2 linked regions of the Pelobacter seleniigenes DSM 18267 genome follow. The protein of the gene in region 1 interacts with the protein of each later gene in a pairwise test. Links are inferred from orthologs where the notes say so. Each region holds a gene or a part of one and is shown on either strand. Other genes may lie near its edges.

What was found.
Region 2: the proteins of N909_RS0100615 (region 1) and N909_RS0102080 interact in binary tests that used the Escherichia coli proteins (3 or more experiments, as listed by UniProt). The link is inferred for Pelobacter seleniigenes DSM 18267 from one-to-one orthologs.

What each region holds. Positions count from the first base shown.
Region 1 is NZ_JOMG01000001.1:130,387-136,507, reverse strand. The notes cover bases 1,070-4,011. They hold N909_RS0100615 (DUF4118 domain-containing protein), read left to right. Parts: upstream 1,070-1,494; coding sequence 1,495-3,528; downstream 3,529-4,011. Other genes in these bases: N909_RS0100610 (response regulator), read left to right, coding at 3,525-4,011; N909_RS25490 (twin-arginine translocase TatA/TatE family subunit), read left to right, coding at 1,073-1,234. Outside these bases: more of N909_RS0100610, read left to right, coding at 4,012-4,223; N909_RS0100605 (potassium channel family protein), read left to right, coding at 4,287-4,952; N909_RS0100600 (potassium transporter Kup), read left to right, coding at 5,028-6,121. UniProt on the Escherichia coli protein: Member of the two-component regulatory system KdpD/KdpE involved in the regulation of the kdp operon. KdpD may function as a membrane-associated protein kinase that phosphorylates KdpE in response to environmental signals.
Region 2 is NZ_JOMG01000001.1:467,811-473,920, reverse strand. The notes cover bases 1,831-4,761. They hold N909_RS0102080 (PTS sugar transporter subunit IIA), read left to right. Parts: upstream 1,831-3,033; coding sequence 3,034-3,489; downstream 3,490-4,761. Other genes in these bases: rapZ (RNase adapter RapZ), read left to right, coding at 4,535-4,761; hprK (HPr(Ser) kinase/phosphatase), read left to right, coding at 3,564-4,538; hpf (ribosome hibernation-promoting factor, HPF/YfiA family), read left to right, coding at 2,403-2,951; rpoN (RNA polymerase factor sigma-54), read left to right, coding at 1,831-2,286. Also shown: lipopolysaccharide transport periplasmic protein LptA, read left to right, coding at 1-23; lptB (LPS export ABC transporter ATP-binding protein), read left to right, coding at 20-745; more of rpoN, read left to right, coding at 823-1,830; more of rapZ, read left to right, coding at 4,762-5,395; N909_RS0102065 (PTS sugar transporter subunit IIA), read left to right, coding at 5,399-5,812; N909_RS0102060 (PTS sugar transporter subunit IIB), read left to right, coding at 5,824-6,110. UniProt on the Escherichia coli protein: Seems to have a role in regulating nitrogen assimilation.

The sequences.
Region 1 (6,121 bases):
CGGCCTTGATTCACCTTAACAAAGGACATGCCCTTGAGTATTCGACTGACGTCATTATCACGCAGTTCCGGTTGAGCGGCCAAAATAGGTCCCGAGACCCTGGCTCAGGTGCTGAGCCAGCTGCCGATAAGTCATAACCCTAACCTGTTGTCCCAGGAAATTCCTTTTGCCGATGCGGCCATCTATCGTCTCAGCGATAGCCAGGCACTGGTGCAATCGGTCGACTTCTTCACCCCGGTGGTGGATGATCCGTACCGCTACGGCCAGATTGCCGCAGCCAACTCCCTGTCCGATATCTATGCGGTCGGCGGCCAGCCGCTGTTGGCCCTCAACCTGGTTTCGTTCCCCATCAATTGTCTTGAGCCGGAGATTCTGGCGCAGATCCTTCAGGGCGGGGCCGAACGGGTGCATGCGGCCGGGGCGATTATAGCCGGGGGGCATTCCATCGAGGATGAAGAACCCAAGTATGGCCTCAGCGTCACCGGCATGGTCGATCCGCGGCAAATGGTGACCACCCAGGGCTGTCGGCCGGGGAATCGGCTGGTTCTGACCAAGCCCCTCGGGACCGGGCTGCTGACCACCGCCCTGAAGGGGGACATGCTGAGCGAAACCGACATTGCCGAGGCCATCGAGGGGATGCTGACCCTGAACCGGACCGCAGCCGAAGTGATGATGGCGGTCGGGGTGTCGGCCTGTACCGATATTACCGGCTTCGGCTTGGCCGGCCATGCTTCGGAGATGGCGGACGCCAGCGGGGTCGGAATGAAACTGAACCTGGCGGCGTTGCCTTTGTATCCTCATGCCCGGGAGATGGCCGAAATGGGGCTGGTCCCGGTCGGTGCCCATCGCAATCGGGATTTCTATTCCTCCCGCTTTATCGGGCGGGAGCACTGCGATCCCATCGATATCGATATCCTCAGCGATCCGCAAACCTCCGGCGGGCTGTTGCTGGCGGTTGCGGAAGACAAGGTAGAGGAACTTCTGGATGCGTTAGCTGCCTGCGCAGTGCCTGCTTTCCTGATCGGGGACGTGGTTGCCGGTCCGGCCGGCAGGTTGCTGTTGGAGCCTTGATATGTTTGGATTCGGTCCCTGGGAAATTGCTGTGCTGGCCATGCTGACCGTGTTCGTGTTCGGTTGGCGGGCGTTGCCGAAACTGTTTCGGGGCTTGCGGCAATTGCATGGAACAAAAGCAAAACTGGCCGAGGAACTGCGTCAACTGCTGCGGTTCTTTTAAGCGCCAGGGCCAGATGTGGCCGGATGTGCCTTTATTGCTGATCGATTCTTCCCCGCCGCCCAGCCTTTGGACCTTCGGCCTGGGCGGCTTCTGTCCTGCCATCTTTATGAAATCCTTATGCCTTGCCGCTGAGTTTTGATGCTTCATTTATTGAATTTCTGCTAGTGTTTGAATGGTGGGTCGGTAGCCAAATGCCGACCGGAGAGCAGCTTGCCGCAGGGCGGGCTTGACCAAAGCCGTTCAATAACAGGAGCAGATGTTTGAATTCGACCCCCGCCAGCAGGCCACACAACACACCGCTTGATCCCGCTGGAGCCAAGGCTTCAGGGCAGGAACGGATCATGGTCTGCATCGGCGCTAACCCGCGTTCAGTGAGCCTGCTGGAAACGGCGCGGAATATGGCGGCCGAGCTGCAGGCGGAATGGCTGGCGGTCACGGTTGAAGCACCGGTCAAGGTTCGTCCGTCCCGCCAGGATCTGCTGCAACTGACCGAACACATGCATCTGGCCGAGAACCTCGGCGCGGAAACCGTGACCCTGACCGGATCCAGCGTCAGCCAGGAAGTGCTGGGCTATGCCCGTTCCCACCATATCACCCGAATCCTCATCGGCAAGCCGACCCATCCGCGCTGGAAGGACAAGCTCTTCGGCTCGGTCCTTGACGAGGTGGTGCGCGGTAGTGGCGATATCGATGTTTATGTGATCTCCGGGGAAGAACCGCCGACTGCTGCGACCGGCCAGCTGCGCTCCGGCGGGAAACAGTCGCCACCGCTGCGCAACTGGTTGCTGAGCCTGAGCAGTGTGGTTCTGTTCAGCCTGGTTGCGGCGCTGATGCACCATCATTTTACCCTGGTCGACCTGGCCATGGTCTACCTGCTTGGCATTGCGTTGACCGCCAGCCGTCTGGGGCGGGGTCCGACCCTGTTGGCCACCCTACTCAGCGTGGCGGCCTTCAACTTTCTGTTTATCCCGCCGCTTTATACCTTTACTGTCGAGGATGTGCGCTATGTCGTGACTTTTGCGGTCATGTTCGTGATCGCGCTGGTGATCAGCGGTTTGACCTGGCGGGTGCGTGAGCAGGCGGAAAGCGCCCGGCAACGGGAAAAGCGCACCGCAGCCCTCTATCATTTGAGCAGGGAACTGGCCCATGCCCAGGGCGGCGAACGGCTCAGTGCTATCGCCATCCGCCATCTGCAAGAGGTGTTTGCCTGCCAGGCGTTCATCCTGTTGCCGGATCAGCGCGGGGAACTGGCGACGACTTTGCGCGACCTGCCGGGGCAGAGCCTGACCGCAGCCGAACAGAGCGCGGCGCAGTGGGCCTTCAACAACCGGCAGCGGGCCGGGCTGGGGGCCGAGACCTTTGCGGAGGGGAGAGGGCTGTTCCTGCCGTTGATCGCCGCGGCCAAAACCATTGGTGTGGTCGGGCTGTTTCCTGCCTGTGCCGGTGAACCGTTCAGTATCGAACAGATCCATGCCCTGGAAAGTTTCGTCAATCAGACGGCCATGGCTTTGGAACGGGCCTTTCTGGCCGAAGAAGCCCAACTGGCCCGGTTGAAGGTCGAAACCGAGGCTTTGCGCAACACCATGCTCAGTTCCATTTCCCATGATCTGCGTACCCCGCTGGCCGCGATTACCGGGGCCGGCACCACCCTGCTGCAAAGCGATCAGCTGCTGGACGGGGACAGTCGCCGGGAGCTATTGCAGACCATCGTTGAAGAATCCGCGCATCTGAACCGCATCATTCGCAACGTCCTCGACATGACCCGTCTTGAGTCCGGTGCCATCACTGTTAATCGAGAGTGGCAATCCCTGGAAGAATTGGTCGGCGCGGTCTGCAACCGCATCACGGAACAGTTTCGCGACCATCCACTGGAGATCAGCCTGGCTACGGATCTGCCGCTGATCTTCTGTGATGACCTGCTCATCGAACAAGTCCTGCGTAATCTGCTGGAAAATGCCTTTAAATATTCCCCCATGGAGAGCCCGGTCAGCCTTTCGGCCAGGCTGTCCGGCGAGGACATCCTGGTCACGGTCGCGGATCAAGGGCCGGGCATTGCGCCGGGGCAGACCCAGCTCATTTTTGAAAAATTTGTCCGCGGCAAACATGTCGGCGGCGGCACCGGGTTGGGCCTGGCCATCTGCCAGGGGATCATTGCCGCACACGGCGGGCGGATCTGGGTGGACAACCTGCCCGCGGGCGGCTGTGCCTTTACCTTTACCCTGCCAGTCGATCAGGCTTCACCGGTGATTGAAGAGGAAACGGATCCTGAACAAAACATGGAGCAATCCCGATGACTGAAGATGGCCCCCTGATTCTGTTAATTGAAGATGAACCGCAAATGCGGCGTTTCCTGCGGGTCTCCCTGCACAGCCAGGGCTACCGCCTGGTTGAGGCGGAGACCGGCAATGACGGGCTGAGTCTGGCCGCTAGCCGCCAGCCGGCGGTTATTCTCCTCGACCTCGGGCTGCCGGATATGGACGGCCTGGAAGTGACGGAAAAATTACGTGAGTGGACGGCAACCCCGATCATCGTTATTTCGGCCCGGGAACAGGAGCGGGACAAGGTCCGGGCGTTGGATTCCGGGGCCGACGACTATCTGACCAAACCATTTGGGGCCGATGAATTGCTGGCGCGAATCCGGGTCTCCCTGCGCCACGTCGTCCGCGAGCAATCGGGCAGGGAAGAACCGATCTTCAGCAGCGGCCAGCTCAGGGTCGACTTCAGCAAACGGCAGGTCTTTCTGAATGATCAGGATGTGCACCTGACGCCCATCGAATACCGCCTGCTGAGTACACTGATCCGGCATGCCGACAAGGTGATCACCCACACCCAGTTGCTCCGGGACGTCTGGGGGCCGCGCCAGGCGAATCAGGTGCAATATCTGCGCGTTTATATGGCGCAGTTGCGGCAGAAACTGGAAGAGGATCCCGCCCGGCCGAGCTTTCTTATCAATGAGCCAGGGATCGGGTATCGTTTTAAATCGGAATAAACAGACGTGTTGCCGGTTGCGGCCACAACCGCAAGAGCGACTCTTGGATAGGTGAATAAGTCGATGAAAAAAAAGAAGTTTTGCGTAATCGGTCTAGGGAATTTCGGCTTTCATATTGTGTCCACGCTTTATCAGGAAGGGCACGAGGTGATCGCCATCGATCTGGAGCGGGATAAGGTGCAGGCCGTGAAGGACATTTGCTCCTATGCCATTTTGGGAGATGCCGCCAATAAGGATTTTCTGGCTGCCCAGGGGGTGCAGGAGATGGATGCGGTGGTGGTTTCGACCGGGGTTCGTTCCCATCTGTCGACTCTGATCACCCTTTATCTGAAGGAGTTGAAGGTGCGCCGGATTCTGGCCAAGGCCATCAGCGAGGACCATGGCCGGATATTGGCCCGGGTCGGGGCCTCGGATGTCATCTTCCCGGAAAAGGATATGGCCGTGCGGATCGCCCGCAACATGTCGAGCCCGAATATTTTGGAATTCATCCCCCTGGCTGAAGAGTATTCCCTTTCGGAAACCGAACCGCCCAAGCATTTTCTGGGCAAAACGCTCATTGATCTGGATCTGCGGAAGAAATATCAATTGACCGTCATCGCCATCAAGGATGTGCTGACCGACCAATTCATTCCGGTGCCTCCGCCGACCTACCAGATCAAAAACAGCGATTTGCTGATCATCCTGGGGAAAACCAGCGATATCGACAGAGCGCTGAATATCAAGAAATGAACTGCCGGTCGGCAGTCGCACCGGGACAAACTAAGTGCGGGAAAAGCTCCGGCCGTAGTCTGACATGAGGCTTTTATGCAAGACGCATCCAACTCGGCAACTAAAAACACCGGTAACCGTTATCTGGTCATGATGTCCCTGACCGCCATTGGCGTGGTCTATGGTGATATCGGCACCAGCCCCCTTTACGCGCTACGGGAATGTTTTGCCGGGCAGGGCAACCTGGCTGTTTCCTTGCCCAATATTCTCGGCGTGCTGTCGCTGATCTTTTGGGCGCTGATCCTGGTGGTCTCCCTGAAATACCTGGTTTTTATCCTTCGGGCCGACAACAACGGTGAAGGCGGCATCCTGGCTCTGACCGCATTGGCAACCCCGCTGCATGCGGCAAACAAAGGGCAGCGGCGGCTGCTGGTGGTCATGGGCCTGTTCGGCGCCGCGCTGCTCTATGGCGACGGTATGATCACCCCGGCCATTTCCGTATTGAGTGCCGTGGAAGGGTTGACCATCACGACCCCGCTCTTCAAGCCCTATATCCTGCCCATCACTATCGCTATTCTGACCGGCCTGTTCTGGTTCCAGCATCATGGCACCGGAGGCGTCGGTAAAATTTTCGGCCCGGTGACCCTGGTCTGGTTCCTGGTTCTGGCCGTCCTCGGGGTGACACAGATCATCCAGCAACCGCAGGTTCTGGCGGCAGTCAATCCCTGGTATGCGGTGAGCTTTTTTTATGCCAACGGCTGGATGGGCTTTCTCGTACTGGGCGCGGTTTTCCTGGTGGTGACCGGCGGCGAGGCTCTGTATGCGGATATGGGGCATTTCGGTTCGCGCCCCATCCGCTTGGCCTGGTTTGCCGTGGTTCTGCCGGCTCTATTGTTGAATTACTTCGGCCAGGGAGCCTTGTTGCTCAGGCACCCTGAAACCATCGTCAATCCTTTCTATCACATGGCCCCGCGCTGGGCCCTTTACCCCCTGGTTGTCATGGCGACCATGGCAACCATTATCGCCTCCCAGGCCGTTATTTCCGGGGCTTTCTCCCTGACCGTGCAGGCGATCCAACTGGGGTTCAGCCCCCGTATGGCCATCGAACACACCTCGACCCGCGAGGTCGGCCAGGTCTATCTGCCAGAAGTCAACTGGGCGTTGATGGTCGCCTGTATCTGTCTGGTCAT
Region 2 (6,110 bases), 340 kb from region 1 along the record:
AGAAGCAGGACGGCGCCCGGTGAAAAGGCAGCTGAAGGCGACCGGCCTGCGGAAGACCTATGCCGGCCGGGAGGTTGTTTGCGGGGTCGATCTGAGCGTGGCTTCCGGCCAGGTGATCGGCCTGCTGGGGCCGAACGGTGCAGGCAAGACGACCAGTTTCTATATGGTGGTTGGGCTGGCGCGGCCAGATCAGGGGGCGGTCTTCCTTGATGACCGCAATATCACCGACCTGCCCATGTATCGGCGGGCTCGCGCCGGGATCTCCTATCTGCCTCAGGAGGCCTCGGTGTTTCGCAAATTGACGGTTGCGGAGAATCTGTTGGCGATTATTGAAACCCTGCGCTTGACCGCTGGCGAACAGCAACAGCGCCTGGAAGCGTTGCTGGAAGACCTGAATATCGGTCATATCCGCAATTCAAAAGGGTATGCGTTGTCCGGGGGGGAACGGCGGCGGGTTGAGATCGCCCGCTCACTGGTTCTCGATCCTGCGTTTCTTCTTTTGGATGAACCCTTTGCCGGTATCGATCCGATTGCCGTGATCGATATCCAGAATATTATTTCCCAGCTCAAGGACCGGGGTATCGGCATTCTGATTTCTGACCACAATGTCCGCGAAACTTTGGGGGTTTGCGATCAGGCTTATATCCTGAACCGAGGGCATGTTCTTGAATTCGGTACTCCCGAGGCGATTGCGGCAAGCCCCGTGGCCCGGGAAATTTACCTTGGAGACAAATTTCGGCTCTGACCTTGAGGCGGATGAGATTGTCTTCAGTGACCCAATGACTGTTTGTTAATCGATCATGACATGGACTGAAACAAATTATGGCTCTTGATCTTCGTTTACAAGTTAAACTCAGCCAACAGCTGGTGATGACCCCTCAGTTGCAGCAGGCCATCAAGCTGCTTCAGCTTTCGCGCATGGAGCTGGTGGATGTCGTCACACAGGAGTTGGCTGAAAACCCGTTGCTGGAGGAGGGGCTTGATCCGAAAGAGGAGCGCGATGAGACCGTTGCCACGGAAGAGGACAGCGGTGCCGTAACCGAGGCTTCCCCGGAGCAGGAATTAAAGGGTGAAGAGGAAGGGATGAACGACATTGACTGGCAGACCTATCTGGAAGGCTACAGTCTGAACAGCAGCGACAGCCGCGATAATTATGAGGATCAGGAGGAACGCCCCTCTTACGAAAGCCTGTTAACCAAACAGGAAAGCCTCAATGATCATCTGCTCTGGCAACTCGGGTTGTCGGCCTTTGCCGAGAAGGAGAGGCTGCTGGCCGCTGAGATCATCGGCAACCTCGATGAGTCGGGATATCTTCATGCCAGCCTGGAAGAATTGTCCGCTTCCACCCAAACTGCCCCGGAAGAGGTTGAGGCTGTCCTGAAGAAGGTTCAGCAGTTTGACCCCGCCGGGGTGGCCTGCCGTAATCTGCAGGAATGTCTGTTGCTGCAGTTGGAACGGATGGACCTCGGTGATTCCCTTGCTGCGCTCATCCTGCGTGATTGCCTGAGCGAACTGGAAGGCCGGAAATATCCGGCGATAGCCAAGGCGCTCAAGGTTTCGCTCGATGATGTGCTCGATGATGTGCTCGGTGCCGCCAAGTTGATCTCCGATCTCGATCCCCGACCGGGGCGGGCCTACAATGAAGAAGAGGTCCATTACATCGTTCCGGATATCTTCGTACATAAGGTTGGTGACGAATATGTGGTCACCCAGAATGACGAGGGCCTGCCAAATCTGCGCATCAACTCCTTTTATCGCAACGCCCTGACCGATTCGAATGCGGTCGACAAAAAGGCCGGTGAATATATTCAGGATAAAATGCGTAGCGCGGTCTGGTTGATCAAGAGTATTCATCAGCGCCAGCGCACCATCTACAAAGTCACAAAAAGCATCGTCAAATTTCAAAGAGAGTTTTTCGACCATGGCATCGAATACCTCAAGCCTCTGGTGTTAAGGGATGTCGCAGAGGACATCGAGATGCACGAATCCACGGTCAGCAGGGTCACGACCAATAAATATGTGCAGACTCCACAGGGGCTTTTTGAACTGAAATTCTTTTTCAATAGCGGCATCAATACCGCCGATGGTGATGCCGTTGCTTCCGAAAGCGTGAAGAGCAAAATCAAAGAGATCATTGCCGCAGAAGATCCGAAGAAGCCCTATTCCGATCAGAAAATTGTTGCCTTGTTGAAAGACCAGGATATCAATATCGCTCGACGGACAGTCACCAAATACCGGGAAATGCTCGGGCTCGGTTCCTCGACGGAACGAAAACGGCTGTTTTGAATACGGATTAGGAATTCTGTTGCGGATAGAAGGATGTCTCAGGCGCCATTCTACGCTATAATCCAAAGAAGAGCCTGGCACTAGGCCGGAGCCTGTTACCGCAAGGAGGTTGTCTTATGCAAATTGCCGTTACCTTCCGTCATATGGAAAGCAGTGATGCCGTTCGTAGCTATGTGGAAGAGAAACTGGCCCGGGTCAAAAAGTATATTGACGAGCCGATTGACGCTCAAGTTGTTTTATCCGTTCAGAAAAAAATCTATCACCGTGCTGAAGTGACCATGGTGGCCAAGGGCCTGACCATGAAAAGCATGGAAGAAAAAGATGATATGTATGCTGCCATTGATCTGATGGTCGATAAAATTGAACGGCAGCTCAAAAAGTACAAGGAAAAATTAAAAGAACATAAAGGAACCACGGCCAATCAGCGGCTGGTTGAAAAATCGATTATCTCGGGACCGAGTGTTGATGACGGAGGCGGCAATCCGGAAATTATCCGCAGCCATTCGTTTTTTGTCAAACCGATGTCGGTTGAAGAAGCGGTGATGCAGATGGACCTGCTGGACAAAGAGTTCCTGGTTTTTACCGATGACCATTCCGAGGAGATGAATGTGGTTTACCGTCGCAAAGATGGCAACTACGGTTTGATCGTTCCTCAAGGAAGTTAACCATATTTGTGGATGCGGGTCTTTTCCCAGAAATGGGAAAAGACCCGTGCTTTTTTATTGCTGACCGAATAAGATTGTGATTATGAACATTTCTGAACTACTGAATCCCCAGGCTATCGTCGCTGATCTTAAGGCCAAGGACAAGACCGGAACTCTTGCCGAACTCACGGACGCGCTGATTGACTGTGAGCCCTCTCTGAACCGCGATGAGGTTATTGCTGTTCTGGAGGAGCGTGAAAAACTTGGCAGCACCGGGATCGGTGATGGGGTCGCCATTCCGCACGGCAAACTGGCGGGAATCCCGGAGCTGAAGCTGGTGTTCGGCCGGAGCAAGGGCGGGGTCGATTTTGAGTCGATGGATGGCCAGCCGGCCTACCTGTTTTTTCTGCTGATCGCTCCAGAGGAGTCCGTAGGCGTTCATCTGAAAACCCTGGCCAGGATTTCCAAGCTGCTGAAAGACTCCAAGGTGAGAAAAAAATTACTGGACGCTGCCGATCAGGATGCGATTTACCAGATTATTCTTGAAGAAGAGGGCTAACCTTCCTGATGCTTGCCTCCCGAATCCGCTAACTTTTTTAGGGCCATGCCCGTGGTTGATTGAATCCGAACCTTATGCCGAAGCTTTCGATACAGGACATTCTCGATGAAAAGGAAGCCGGTCTGAACCTGGAGCTGTTGGCCGGGGGGGCTGGCTTGGACAACTGTGTCTCCGTGCCAAGGATTCAAAAACCCGGCCTTGCGCTGGCCGGTTACATGAGCAGTCTGCATCCGGACCGGGTCCAGGTTTTGGGGACAACCGAACTGAGCTTTCTGGCGCATATGCCGGAAGAGAAAGCCCGCGAGCAGGTTCGAAAGCTGTGTCAATACCAGCTTTCCTGCCTGGTGATTACCAAAGGCCAGGAGGTTCCCGACTATCTCCTCGAAAGCGCCAATGCCGGGCGCACTCCGTTGTTGCGGACCGACCATCTCAGCTCCCATTTTATTTCCCTGATCACGCGTTTTCTCGAGGAACGGTTACTGCCGACCTCAACCCTGCACGGGGTTCTGCTCGATGTCCTCGGCATGGGGGTCCTGATTCAGGGGAAAAGCGGGATCGGCAAAAGCGAGTGCGCGCTGGAACTGATTTTACGTGGTTTTCGCCTGGTGGCGGATGATGTTGTCAAGGTCAGATTCAAGCTGCCTTCCGTTGTTTTCGGCGAAGGGATGGATCTGCTGCCTCACCATATGGAGGTTCGGGGGCTCGGTATCCTCAATATCAAACATCTGTTCGGGGTCGCGGCAATTCGCGGGCGGAAAAAAATCGATCTGGTTGTGGAACTGGTCGAGTGGGAGGATGATAAGGAGTACGACCGCCTGGGGATGGAGGATCAAACCTTCAACCTGCATGGGGTTGAGCTTCCGTTTGTCCGTATCCCCGTGGCACCGGGGCGAAATATCAGCACCATTGTCGAAGTTGCAGCGCGGAACCAACTGCTCAAAGAAATGGGTTATCACAGCGCCCGCGAATTTCAGGAATTGTTGGAAAAACGTATGGCTGAAGCGGCCCACCTGCACTCCCATTCGATTATCGGAGATGATTTGGAATGAGCCAGCGGCTGGTCATTATCACCGGGCTTTCCGGCTCCGGAAAATCGACGGCGGCGCGTGTACTTGAAGATCAGGGCTTTTTCGTAGTCGACAATCTGCCCCTGGTGATGCTGCCGGATTTTTTGCGGCGCGCTGAAGAAGGGCTGAATGCCGAATCTGACCTTGCGGTGGTCATTGATGTCCGTAATCGCGGTTTTCTGGTTGACCACGCCAGGATTTTTCAGGGGTTGGAAGAGGCCGGCTATCAGCTGGATATCCTGTTTTTCGAAGCCGCCGATGAGGTCCTGCAGCGCCGCTACTCGGAAACCCGCCGTTCTCATCCGTTGGCCCATTCGGAGTCGGTCCAGGCCGGGGTTCAGAGGGAGCGACAATATCTGCTGCGCTTGCGAAATGCGGCCACCAGGGTGATTGACAGCAGCAACCTGACCTCCCGGCAGTTACGGGATCTGGTGCTGTCTTTTCTGGGCGAAGAGCGGGAACCGCTATTGATCGTCAATCTGGAGTCCTTCGGCTATCGCTACGGCCTGCCGCCGGCCGCAGATCTGGTTTTTGATGTGCGTTTTCTGCCCAACCCGCATTATGTTGAAGAGCTAAGACCATTGACCGGACTTGATCCGGTATTACGTGATTATGTCCTCTCTCAGCCCACCTGTCGCGAGTTTCGCAAGCACCTGGATCCGCTACTGGCTTTTCTGATTCCCCATTATCGGGCCGAGGGGAAGAGTTATCTGACTCTGGCCATCGGTTGTACCGGGGGCAGGCATCGCAGCGTATCGATTGTCGAAGACCTGTACGGTGCGTTTCCCGATACACAGGTGCTGCTGAGAGTGAATCATCGTGATATCGATAAAGGGTAAATCATGATAGGTATTGTGGTGATTTCTCATGCCGGGCTGGCCGCTGAGCTGGTGCAGGCCGCTGAACTGATTTTGGGACCGCTTGACAAGGTTAAGGCCATCAGCATCAATCGCAGTATGTCGGTGGACAATGCGAAGGCTGAATTGCAACAGGCTATCGACCAGGTGGGTATTGATGGCCAGGGGGTGATGATCCTGTCCGATCTGTTCGGGGGGACCCCGACCAATATCAGCGCCGAGTTTCTGGCGCCCGGGGCGATTGAAATTTTGACCGGGGTTAATCTGCCGATGCTGATCAAATGTGCCGGAGCCAGAAACGAATTGGTTCTGGAAGATTTGGCTGGACGCTTGAAAGAATATGCCCGGGATGCGATCATAAGACCTATGGAATTGTTGCGTAACATCGATAGAACCTGACAGGGGAAAACATGTCGCTGGTTTTAACACGGATAGATAATCGTTTGATCCATGGGCAGGTCCTGGAAGCATGGGTACCGTTTGTCAAGGCCGATTGCATTGTCGTGGCCAATGATGAACTGGCCCATAATCCACTGAAAAAAATAATGATGCAGGCCTCAGTTCCCAGTCGGCTGCAGGTGGAAATCGGCACCATTGATGAAATTATCCCGCTTTTGAACTCCGAAGCCCTCCAGCGCAAAAAGGTTCTGCTATTGTTCGGAACCACCGCCGATGCCCTGCGGGCTTATCGGAGCGG